One region of the Crossiella cryophila genome, then DNA from elsewhere that is predicted to be linked to it. Evidence: riboswitches for the same ligand, from Rfam matches in the RefSeq annotation. Region 1 holds a riboswitch; the other holds the start of a gene.
What was found. A riboswitch is a leader RNA that binds a small molecule or an ion and turns the genes downstream of it on or off. The one in region 1 is predicted to bind S-adenosylmethionine.

Region 1 (5,712 bases):
CGGGAGGGCAAGGGCTTCACCCCGCAACCGGTGACCCGGCTCCAGTTCGACGACCAGCTGCTGGTGGTCAGCACCGAGACGGCGCGGGACGAGGCGGAGAAACGCATCCGCGCCATCGACCGGGCCGGCCGCTACGCCCGCTGGCGCGGCGAGCGCGGGGAGAGCTAGCCGGTGCAGGCGGTGGGCACCCAGGCCGCGGTGACGTCGGCGGCGACCACCACGATCGTCCCGGTGACACAGCCGAACTCGTGCCGCACCCCGCGCGCGTCCGGCAGCAGCTCGTCCAGCATCAGGTCCCCGGGCAGGGTGCCGGGCGGGTCGAGGGTGTACTCGGTGACGCCGGTGTAGCGCAGTACCAGGTCGGCGTCGTGTTTCCAGCAGTTGTGCCGGAGTTCGAGGACGAGCTGGTCGCCTTCGGTGCGGGGTTCGGTGGGTTTGAGGTCCTTCACGCAGCGCTTGCCGGAGAAGTCGTAGTGCTCAGGGTCGGTGGCGAAGGCACGTGCGCCCGGCGGCAGGTCGGCGGCCAGGGTGGGCAGCACGGCCAGGTATGCCTCCGGGTCGATCCAGGAGGAGCTGTCGTCCACGGGCACGATCACGTATCTCATCGCGGTCGAGTCTGCCACCGGCTAGCCGGTGCAGTCGGTGGGTGTCCATGCCGCGGTCACGTCCGCGGCGACCACCACGATCGAGCCGCCCACACACACGAACTCGTGCCGCACGCCCTGCTCGTGCGGCAGCAGCTCGTCCAGCCGCACCTCGCTCGGCAGCTCGCCGGGCGGGTCGACGGTGTACTCGGTGACGCCGGTGTAGCGCAGCACCAGGTCGGCGTCGTGTTTCCAGCAGTTGTGCCGGAGTTCGAGGACGAGCTGGTCGCCCTCGGTGCGGGTCTCGACGGGTTTGAGGTCCTTGACGCACCGCTTGCCGTGGAAGTCGTAGTGGTCCGGGTCGGTGGCGAAGGCCCGTGCGCCGGGCGGGAGCTGGTCGGCCAGGGTCGGCAGCACGTCCAGGTAGGCGTCCGCGCAGTGGTTGTAGGCGCCGTAGGAGCCGTAGTCCTCGTAGCGCACGATCACGTATTTCATCGAGTCCGAGTCTGCCACCAGCGCCAACCCGTTTTCGGCTGTCGCCAGCCGGCCGCCGGACCCGGGCAGAATGGCGGCCATGTCCCGCATCGTGCTGATCACCGGCGCCAACCGCGGCATCGGCCTGGCCACCGCCCGCCTGCTCGCCGCCGAGGGCGACCGAGTGATCATGACCGGCCGTGACCCGGACGCGATCCGGACGCGATCCGCGCCGCCGCCGCGGAGCTGAACGCCGAGCCCCGGCAACTGGACGTGTCCGACCCGGCCTCGATCACCCGCCTGGCCACCGAACTCCAGGCCGACCACGGCCACCTGGACGTGCTGATCAACAACGCCGCCGTCGACTACGACACCGACGCCCTGGCCAGCACCGCCGACCTGTCCCGGGTCCGGAAAGCCTTCGACACCAACCTGTTCGGCGCCTGGCAGGTGACCCTCGCGCTGCTGCCGTTGCTCCGCGGCAGCGCGCACCCGCGGATCGTGAACGTCTCCAGCGAGGCCGGTTCGATCAGCGAACTCGGCGCGGGCACGCCCGGCTATTCGACGAGCAAGGCCGCCCTCAACGCCCTGACCCGCATCCTGGCCGCGGAGCTGCGGGCGGAGAACTTCCTGGTCAACGCGGTGTGCCCGGGGTGGGTGGCCACGGACATGGGCGGGCCGGGCGGCGGGCCGGTGACGGCGGGCGCGGCGAGTGTGGCCTGGGCGGTCCGGCTGGCCGACGGCGGCCCGACCGGCGGCTTCTACCGCCACGGCCAGCCCCTGCCCTGGTAGGCCGCTCAACCCTCGGCAGGCCGTTCCCGCTCCGCGGCGATCCGCACCGCCCACTCCAGGAAGCGGAGCGGGAGGTCGCCCTTGTGCGGGTTGATGCTCACCACCGCGTCCGCCCAGGTCCCGGCGTCCGGGACGGCGATGGCCAGCATGGTGGAGTTGGGGTCCCAGGCGGGGTCGCGGAACTCGTACACCCACTCCTCGCCCGCGAGGTCGCTGAACTGGATGACCTCGATCTCCCGGCCGTCGAAGGTCGGCATGACGCTCCTCTGCTCCATTTGGCGGACATCGTTTGGGGCCTGACGGTCCGCGCCCAACTGGCTACCTTCATGAACTCCTTCACCCGAAAGGGTGCCCCCTGTAAGGAGTCAACATGTCGGGGAACCGCCGTTCCACCTGGTTATTGGCCGCGGCCGCGCTGCTCTCCGGTGGCCTGCTGCTCGCGCCGGTCGCGGTGGCCGCGCCGGTGGCCGATCCGGTGCTCGGGCTGCCCTTCGCCACTGGTCAGCAGACCTATTCGGCCGGGGTGCACTCGGACAACGGGCAGAGCGGGGTCAAGAACGCGATCGACTTCTCGCCCAGCGACGGCATCGCCAGGTCGGCCGCGGCCGGCACGGTGCGGATGCAGAGCTGTTCCGGTGGCGACTGGGTGACCGTGGATCACTCGGACGGGTGGCGTACCGGGTACTACCACCTGGAGGACATCCAGGTTCAGGACGGGCAGGAGGTGGCCGCGGGGACGCCGCTGGGGCGTACCGGCAACGCGTTGCCGTGTGGTGGGTCGAGCAGCGGGGCGCATGTGCACTTCACGCTGTGGCAGCTCAACGCGGCGCCGAGCACGGCAGCGGACTGGAGCGGGCTGTCCTATGAAGAGGTGAGCACCCGGGTGGCGGCCGAGGTCGGGGTGCCGGTGGACGGCAAGGTGTTCGGGGCGTGGCGGATCCGGGCGGGGGCGCAGCAGTACTCCGGGCGCGCGGAGCGGGTCAGCGACGGGTTCAGCGTGACCCTGCCTGGGCGATTCCGGGTCTGAGCGCGGTGACCGGGACGGCCCGTCGGCGGGCCGTCCCGGTGCTGTTCGTCACTCCGGCATCAGCCGCGGTGGAACCATTCCTGCACTTCGTAGTCCGGCCGGTTCGGATCGACAAAATCGGTTCTCCAGACAATCCCAGCTGACCAGGACGGTATTGCGACATCTTCGCCCAGACGTGCCGCTTGGCGAATCCGTGGTCGTAGAACGCGTGGATGTGACCGGCGGCCTGGCGGAATTCGGAATTGCTCCAGCCCCAGTCGCAGTTGGTCGGCGAGCACTTGCCGAACAGGCGCATGGTCCAGCCCGCGTCGTGCACGATGCGGCAGATCGAGCCCTCGCAGACGGTGACCGACTGGCAGTCCCGCAGCTCGGCCCTGGCGATACCGGTGGCGTTCGGATCGGCGTTGTTCCAGTTGCCGTGTTCGACCGCGTGACCAGTGCAAAGCAGTGGCGAGGCGGCGACGCGACCGGGTGCCGCGAGCTTCGCCGTGACACCCGCGGGCGCGATCTCGGCCGGGATCGGCGGCTCGGCGGGCGCGGCCTGCGCCACGGCCGCGGCGCCAAGGACCGCGCTGCTCATCATCATCGTGGCCACGGCTAATCGCACAAAGCCGCGCCGAATTCTGCTCGTGCTGCTTTTCTCCATAACAGCCCCCTGCGGTGGAGTTCCCGGCCCTGTCGACCGGTTCGGTCAGGCTAGACCGGGAAGAAATATCAACTCGGTGACCGGTGCGGAATCGCCCCAACCGGTGCCCGATCAGATGCCCGTTCGGCGGGCCGCGCGGATCGGCGGCTTTCCCGGTATCTGGAAGGGGGCTTCCCAAGTCCTCGGGTCGTCGGCTAGCTTCGAGGCCAAGGTCATGAGTACCAGCAACAAGCCCCGGCTCGCTGGTCGGCAACCCTCCTACCGCGGTGGGGTGCTCCGGGTGAGGACCTGGTCCGTCGTGAGGTGCGACGGGCAAGCGCGGGCCTCCCAGCAGGTCCGATCCGGATCCTGGAGGCTTGTATGTCGCTCGCTGTCATCCCGGCGCAGACCACCCCCGCGGTCACCGCACCCGCTGTCACCACCGCTGCTGTCCCGGTCGTGCCCGCCGTGGTCGGCGCGCACACCACGGTCCCGCTGGTCACCGGGGAGCGCGTGACCTACGCCAACCTCGACCACGGGGCCAGCGCGCCGTGTCTGGCCGCGGTCCGCGACGCCGTGGACGAGCTGCTGCCCTACTACGCCAGCGTGCACCGCGGCGCCGGCTTCGCCTCCCAGGTGTGCACCAAGGTCTACGAGCAGGCCAGGGAGGTGGTGCGCAAGTTCGTCGGGGCGCACGCCACCGACGTCGTGGTGTTCACCCGCAACAGCACCGACGCGCTGAACCTGCTGGCCCGCAGCGTGCCGCGCGGTGCCAGCGTGGTCACCTTCGACACCGACCACCACGCCGCGCTGCTGCCCTGGCGCGGCCCCCGGGTCACCCGGATCGCCACCCCGGAGACCCCGCAGGGCGCGGTCCGCGCCCTGGAGGACGCGCTCAAGCAGACCCCCGAGGGCGCGCGGCTGGTCGTGCTGACCGGGGCGTCCAACGTCACCGGCGAGCTGTGGCCGGTGCGCGAACTGGCCGCGGTGGCCCGCCGCTTCGGCGCCCGGATCGCCCTGGACGCCGCGCAGCTCGCCCCGCACCGCCCGGTGGACATCCAGGCCCTGGACGTGGACTACGTGGTGCTCTCCGCGCACAAGCTCTACGCGCCCTACGGCAGCGGCGCGCTGGTCGGCCGGGCGGACTGGCTGCACGTGGCCGAGCCGTACCTGGTCGGCGGCGGGGCCACCAAGCACGTGGTGGACTGGGGCGACCACCTCGGCGTCGGCTGGGCGCCCGCGCCCGAGCGGCACGAGGCCGGTTCGCCGAACGTGGTGGGTGTGCACGCCTTCGCCAGCGCCTGCCAGACCATCACCCAGCACGGCTGGGACGCGGTGATCGCGCACGAGACCGAGCTGTTCACCCGGCTGCGGGCCGGGCTCAACACCATCCCCGGCTTCCGCGAGCTGTCCATCTTCGGCGCGGCCCAGGAACGGGTCGGCGTGGTGAGCTTCACCCTCGACGGCCAGGACCCCGGTCTGGTGGCCGCGGTGCTCTCGGCCGAACACGGCATCGGCGTGCGCGACGGCGCGTTCTGCGCGCACATCGCCACCCGGCGACTGCTCGGCCAGGCCGGGTCGGACACCGACCGCGCGGTGCGGATCAGCCTGGGGCTGGGCACCACCGCCGAGCACATCGACCGGGTGCTGGCCGCGCTGCGTGAGCTGGTCGCGCATGGGCCGGGCTGGAAGTACCAGATCGTGGACGGGCGCTGGGCGCCGGTGAACGACCCGCGGCCGCTGCCGCCGTTCGTGGCGAGCTGAGCGACGGGCCGGGGCTGGCTGAGTAAGCCCTGGTCCCGGAGTGCGGGACAATGGGGCGGTGAGCACGGACGACAAGCCGCCCCGCCGCCTGGTGCCCTTCGCCCTGGTGGCGATCGCGGTCTTCGCGGCGGACCTGATCACCAAGGACCTCGCGGTCGCCGCGCTCGACGGGCAGCCGCCGGTCCGCCTCGCCGGTGGCGCGCTCTACCTGGTGCTGCTGCACAACCCGGGCGCGGCGTTCTCGCTGTTCCCCGGGCAGACCTGGCTGCTGACGGTGATCACCGCGGTGGTGGTGCTGGCGATCCTGGCCTTCGCGCCGCGGCTGCGTTCCACCGGCTGGGCGCTGGGCATCGGGCTGGTGCTGGGCGGCGCCTCGGGCAACCTGGCCGACCGGCTGACCCGCCCGCCCGGCTTCGGCGAGGGCCATGTGGTGGACTTCCTGTCAT
Region 2 (5,712 bases), 500 kb from region 1:
ATCGCCCTGTACGCACTGACCACCGGCCGCGACCGAGCCGCGATCCCCGCCCTGGCCGGTACCGTCACGATCCTGCTGCTCGCCGATCCGGAACTGGCCGGTGACCTGGGCTTCGTCCTGTCCGTGCTGGCCACCGCGGCGCTGGTGCTCCTGGCCCCACGCTGGTCCGACGCCCTGCGCCGCCGACACGTCCCTGGTGGTCTGGCCGAAGCCCTGGCCATCCCCGCCGCCGCGCACCTGTTCACCGCCCCCGTGGTGGTCGGCATGACCGGCGAACTCAGCCTCACCGCCATCCTCGCCAACCTGCTCGCCGCCCCGGTGGTCGCCCTGGCCACTGTGCTCGGCGTGCTGGCAGCCGTCCTGTCGGTGATCCACCCCGGCACGGCCGAACTCCTGGTCCACCTCACCGGACCGGCGATGTGGTGGCTGGTCACGGTCGCGCACCAGGCCGCAGCCATCCCGATGGCCACCCTGCCCTGGCCCAGTGGACTCGGCGGCGGCTTCCTGCTCATCGGCGTCCTGATCGTCCTCGCCCTGGTCCTACGCCAACGCCGCTTCCGCGCCCTGCTCATCGCGGCGATCCTGCTCGCGCTCCTGGTCCTCGTCCCGATCCGAGCCCTGCGTCCCGGCTGGCCACTACCGGACTGGGCCGTGGTCGCCTGCGATGTGGATCAAGGTGACGCCATCGTCCTGTCCACCGCCGAACCCGGTCGCGCGGTCCTCGTCGACACCGGCCCGGACCCGATCGCCATCACCAACTGCCTCCGGGACCTGGACATCGACCGGATCGCGCTACTCGTCCTCACCCACCTGCACGCCGATCACATCGGCGGCCTGGCCGAGGTACTCGCCGGGCACCAGGTCGGCGCGGTGGCGATCAGCCCCGTCCAGCAACCACCTTGGGCCATCAAGGAAATCCGCCGCGCCACCGAGTCCGCGGGCGTCCCCCTGACCGAACTCCGCCCCGGCACCAGCACCACCTGGCCCGGCCTGACCATCGACATCCTCGGCCCCCGCAGCCCAGCGGCCCTGGGCGCCACCGGCGAACGCGTCGGCGGCACGGCCCTGAACGACGCCTCCGTGGTCATCCGGGCCCACACCACCGCGGGCCGGGTCCTGCTCACCGGCGACATCGAACTGGCCGGCCAGGCAGACCTGTTGGCGGACAAGGGATCCGAGCTAGCGGCCGACATCCTCAAGGTCCCCCACCACGGCTCCCGCTACAGCCTGCCCAGATTCCTGGCCACCGTCCGCCCCCGGATCGCCCTGATCAGCGTCGGCGCCGGCAACGACTACGGCCACCCCAGCCCCCTGATCCTGGAAACCCTCCGCGCCCAGGGAACCCACATCCTCCGCACCGACCAGGACGGCGACCTGGCCATCGCCCCCAGCCCTCACGGCCCGGTGATCTCCCGCCACGGCAAACAAGAATCCCGGACAGCACGATGACTCCCCAGAACCCTGTCACCCGCCACAAACACGTCCGGCGTGTCACCCGGTCGCAAGAGACCAGGTGACACGCCGGAAGGCGGAGCTTGGGGTCAGAGGCCGAGGGCCTCGCGGACCGCGGCGGCTGACGGGGGAACGGTGGCGCGCGGGCCGATCCGGTCCTGCACCGCGTCCAGGGTCTTGAGGCCGTCGCCGGTGATCAGCAGGACGGTTTCGGCGTCCGGGTCGAGCTGGCCGGTCTCGATGAGCTTCTTGGCCGTCGCGACGGTCACGCCGCCCGCGGTCTCGGCGAAGATGCCCTCGGTGCGGGCGAGCAGCCGGATGCCCTCGACCACCTCTTCATCGGAGACGTTCTCGATGGAGCCGTTGGTGCGGCGGACGGTGTCGAGCACGTACGGGCCGTCGGCGGGGGCGCCGATGGCCAGGGAACGGGCGATGGTGTCCGGCTTGACCGGGGTCACCACGTCGTGGCCTGCCTTGAAGGCGGCGGCGACGGGGGAGCAGCCGGTGGCCTGGGCGCCGAAGACGCGGTACGGGGACTGCTCGACCAGGCCCAGTTCGCCCAGTTCGCGGAAGCCCTTGTCGACCTTGGTGAGCTGGGAGCCGGAGGCGATCGGCACCACGATCTGGTCCGGCAGCCGCCAGCCGAGCTGCTCGGCGACCTCGTAGCCCAGGGTCTTGGAGCCCTCGGCGTAGTAGGGCCGGACGTTGACGTTGACGAACGCCCAGTCCTCGTGGTCCGCGGCCAGTTCGGTGGCCAGGCGGTTCACGTCGTCGTAGTTGCCGTCGACGGCGATCAGGGCGCCGTCGTACACGGCGGTGGTGAGGATCTTGGCCCGTTCCAGCGAGGACGGGATCAGCACGACCGACTCCCAGCCGGCGCGAGCGGCGGCCGCGGCGACGGCGTTGGCCAGGTTGCCGGTGGAGGGGCAGGCCAGGACCTTGAAGCCCAGCTCGCGGGCGGCGGCCAGGGCCACCGCGACCACGCGGTCCTTGAACGAGTGGGTGGGGTTGCCGGTGTCGTCCTTCACCCAGATCCGGCGGACGCCCAGTGCCTTGGCCAGGCGGTCCGCGCGGACCAGCCTGGTACAGCCGGGGTCGGTGTTCGGGTGGGCGTCCACAGTGGACGGCACGGGGAGCAGGTTGCGGTAGCGCCAGATCGACTGCGGGCCGGCTTCGATGTCCTCCCGGCGGACGGTCCCGAAGTCGTAGCCGACCTCAAGGGGACCGAAACACTCGGAACAGGCGAACTCGGCGGCGAGTGGGACCTGGTGGCCGCACTCCCGACAGACCAGGCTGCGCGCCGGGCCGAGGTCAAGGGTCTGCTGGGCGCTGTTGGGCGCCTCGATGGTCGTCATCGCGAGGTCTCTCCTCATCTTTCCCGCTGGCGCGGGGCGGATTTGGCACCGTGTTCACCTGCTCCCTCGCGGAATACGCGTCGAGCCTGTGCCGGTTGCCGGGGTGTCGTAGGGCCGATCCCTCTACCCCTCTGGATGAGCTGTATTCAGTTGTCTGCGACTCACCGTACGGCACGGTCGCCACTGAGAGCTACCGTCAGCCCAGTATGCGGGAGCCCGCGGGGCTGTCAGACCCCCGTGAAAGGATTGCCGACGTGAGCGCCCCAGCCGTCACCCCGGAGCCACTGCATCTGGTGATCGGGGAAGAGGAACTGCTGGTCGAGCGGGCCGTCAAGGCGTCTCTGGACGCCGCGCGGCTGGCCGATCCGCAGACCGAGCTGAGCAAGGTCCGGGTGACCGACCTCACCCCGCCGGAGCTGATCGAACTGGTGAGTCCGTCCCTGTTCGCCGAGGGCCGGGTCATCGTGCTGGAGGCCGCCCAGGAGGCGGGCAAGGAGATCGCGGAGGCGATCGGCGCCTACTGCAAAGCGCCCAGCGAGGGCGTTGTGCTGGTGGTCGTGCACAGCGGCGGCGGCCGGGGCAAGCTCGCCAAGGAACTGCCGGACGCGTTGCGCAAGGCCGGCGCCAAGGTCACTACCTGCGGGAAGCTGAGCAAGCCTGGCGAGCGCGAGTCCTTCGTCAAGGAGGAGTTCCGCCGGGCCGGTGGCCGGGTCGACCCGGCAGGCCTGGCCGCGCTGATCGAGACCGTGGGCTCGGACCTGCGAGAACTGGCCGCCGCCGCCTCGCAACTGGTGGCCGACACCGGCGGCCAGGTCGACGAGCAGGCGGTGCGCCGCTACCACCGCGGCCGGGCCGAGGTGACCGGGTTCGTGGTCGCGGAGAAGGCGGTGACCGGCGACCGCGCCGGGGCGCTGGAGGCATTGCGCTGGGCACTGCAGACCGGCGTGCCGCACGTGCTGATCGCGGACGCCCTGGCCGACGCGGTCCGCACCATCGCCAGGGTGACCGCCGGCGGCCGGGCCGACCCGTTCGCGCTGGCCGGTCAGTTGGGCATGCCGCCGTGGAAGGTCAAGAAGGCCCTGGCCCAGTCCCGCGGCTGGGAACCAGAAGGACTCGCCGAGGCCATGAACCTGGTGGCCAGGCTAAACGCGGATGTGAAGGGCGTCGCCGCCGACGGCGGTTACGCACTGGAGCGAGCGGTGCTGAGGTTGATCCTGGTTCGGCGAGGTCGCTGAGCCGGCAGTGAGGCCAGGCCGCGGACTCGACCCCGGCCCCGGTCTGGCCGGGGCCTTGGACTTGGTGCCAGTCCTAGGACCTGGCACCAGCCCTAAGGCTGATCCGAGTGCTGGGCCTGGGCCCGGAGTCGGAGCCGGTTGAGTCGAGGAGTCGGCCACGGCGGCTGATGGTGCTGGGCCGGACCGGCTGAGCCGATCCGCGTGGATCGTGCTGATCGCGCGATCCGGCCGGAGGTGGTGCTGGCGAGGTTCCTCGGCCAGCGGCGTGCCGAGGAACCTCGCCGGGGCCTGCCGATCGGCAGGCGGCTGGGGGTTGGGGGTTGGGGGCGGGCCGAGCCGGGATTTGGCCGGCCGCCGACCTGGAGATACCTAGGTAACTAGTGGGTGGGCTGGGTAGAGGTTGGTTGTTCGGGTTGTTGGGGGCCGGTGGTGGGTGTGCGTTGATGACGGGGGTATGGCACTTCGGTACCACGGGTTTTGTGTGCCGGGGGCTGTGGGGAAGTGTTTGTCACCGTGTGTACCGGCTTTGTTTGCCTTTGTTCTGCCGCTTGGGTGAGTGATGTGCGGAGAGTGGTGGCGCATATTGCGAGTCGCAGATTGCCTTCGGTTGTGCCTGGCAATCGGTTGCCTGCGCCGAAAGGTCATCGCGTGGGTGTTGCGCTCGATTTTCGTATTTCTGTCAATACGGCGACCGGGTGATACCTGGAGGCCTGATCAGAAACGGAAGAGTGGGCCCTTTTCCTGATACAGCACGCAATCGTTGGGGAACGTTTCCTGATAGGTGACGGGGCGGCCGTTCCACATGCCGCGGGCGGTGACGGTGATGGGAGCGTAGATCAGGTAGCACGGTTCCTGGGGGCCGACGTTCACTCGGCGGAAGTCGCCTGCCGTCTTCTTCAGCTCGTGGCAGGACCAGGCGGGCTGGGGGTGCGCGCCGGCTGCGGGTTCGCAGGTCAGTGTGCGTGCGCGGGCGTCCCTGGTCGGGGCCTCGCCGGGGTTGCTGGTCAGCACCAGCCAGCTGGTTGCTCGCGGAGTCGCCGTCGTGGCCGTCGCGGTGGGCGCGGTGACCACGGCAAGGGGCAGCAGGGTCGCTGTCAGCCCGAGTGCCAACGGCAGAAGTCGCTTGCGAGACATTGTTCGCCTTTCAAGGAATGAGTCTGTTTGTGGCCGCCTGTTCCGGCCGCCATGATGAATACGAATACAGTGATTTCGGCGCACGGTGACTGTGGTCACATGACTCCCGGGTAACACCCTTTCCTGTCCCACGAACGGCGGTACGCAACAGTCCCGAAACATACGAAGCTTGTCCTCGAAAGCAACCATGCTTGCCAACGCGCCGGTTCTGCGGTGTCATCAGGGTGTAACGCACTTCCGGATGACCGCCCTCGGACGGGACGCGCCTCGAAAGGAATTACCGGTGATTACCCCAGGATCTACCGGGTTGATTTCTCACGGGGCGAAGGGGCAGTTGGTGAAGAACGAAGGTGGTCTGGATGGTGAGACGTCTGCCGTGGGTACGCGGCAGAGCTTCTGGCGGGAGTGCCTGCGGCTGCGGCCCGCGCTGATCCGGGTGGCCCGGCGGCAGGGTGTGAACCCGGCCGAAGCGGAGGACGTCGTGCACGATGCGTTCCTCCGCGCCGCACAGTACGCACAGCTCGACCACGGAAGGC

Region 2: it holds a riboswitch for S-adenosylmethionine, as region 1 does, so the genes downstream of both, thrC (threonine synthase) here and HNR67_RS14815 (aminotransferase class V-fold PLP-dependent enzyme) in region 1, are expected to answer to the same signal.

What each region holds. Positions count from the first base shown of each region.
Region 1 is NZ_JACHMH010000001.1:3,171,295-3,177,006, forward strand. It holds gene HNR67_RS14780 (potassium/proton antiporter) at 1-168, shown strand, start outside; gene HNR67_RS14785 (hypothetical protein) at 165-605, opposite strand; gene HNR67_RS14790 (hypothetical protein) at 627-1,079, opposite strand; gene HNR67_RS45655 (SDR family NAD(P)-dependent oxidoreductase) at 1,159-1,308, shown strand; gene HNR67_RS14795 (SDR family NAD(P)-dependent oxidoreductase) at 1,332-1,850, shown strand; gene HNR67_RS14800 (hypothetical protein) at 1,856-2,107, opposite strand; gene HNR67_RS14805 (M23 family metallopeptidase) at 2,221-2,877, shown strand; gene HNR67_RS14810 (hypothetical protein) at 2,843-3,472, opposite strand; SAM riboswitch class IV at 3,734-3,848, shown strand; gene HNR67_RS14815 (aminotransferase class V-fold PLP-dependent enzyme) at 3,884-5,266, shown strand; gene lspA (signal peptidase II) at 5,325-5,712, shown strand, end outside.
Region 2 is NZ_JACHMH010000001.1:2,669,048-2,674,759, forward strand. It holds gene HNR67_RS12405 (DNA internalization-related competence protein ComEC/Rec2) at 1-1,449, shown strand, start outside; gene thrC (threonine synthase) at 1,542-2,807, opposite strand; SAM riboswitch class I at 2,819-2,949, opposite strand; gene holA (DNA polymerase III subunit delta) at 3,062-4,042, shown strand; gene HNR67_RS12420 (SSI family serine proteinase inhibitor) at 4,757-5,152, opposite strand; gene HNR67_RS12425 (RNA polymerase sigma factor) at 5,514-5,712, shown strand, end outside.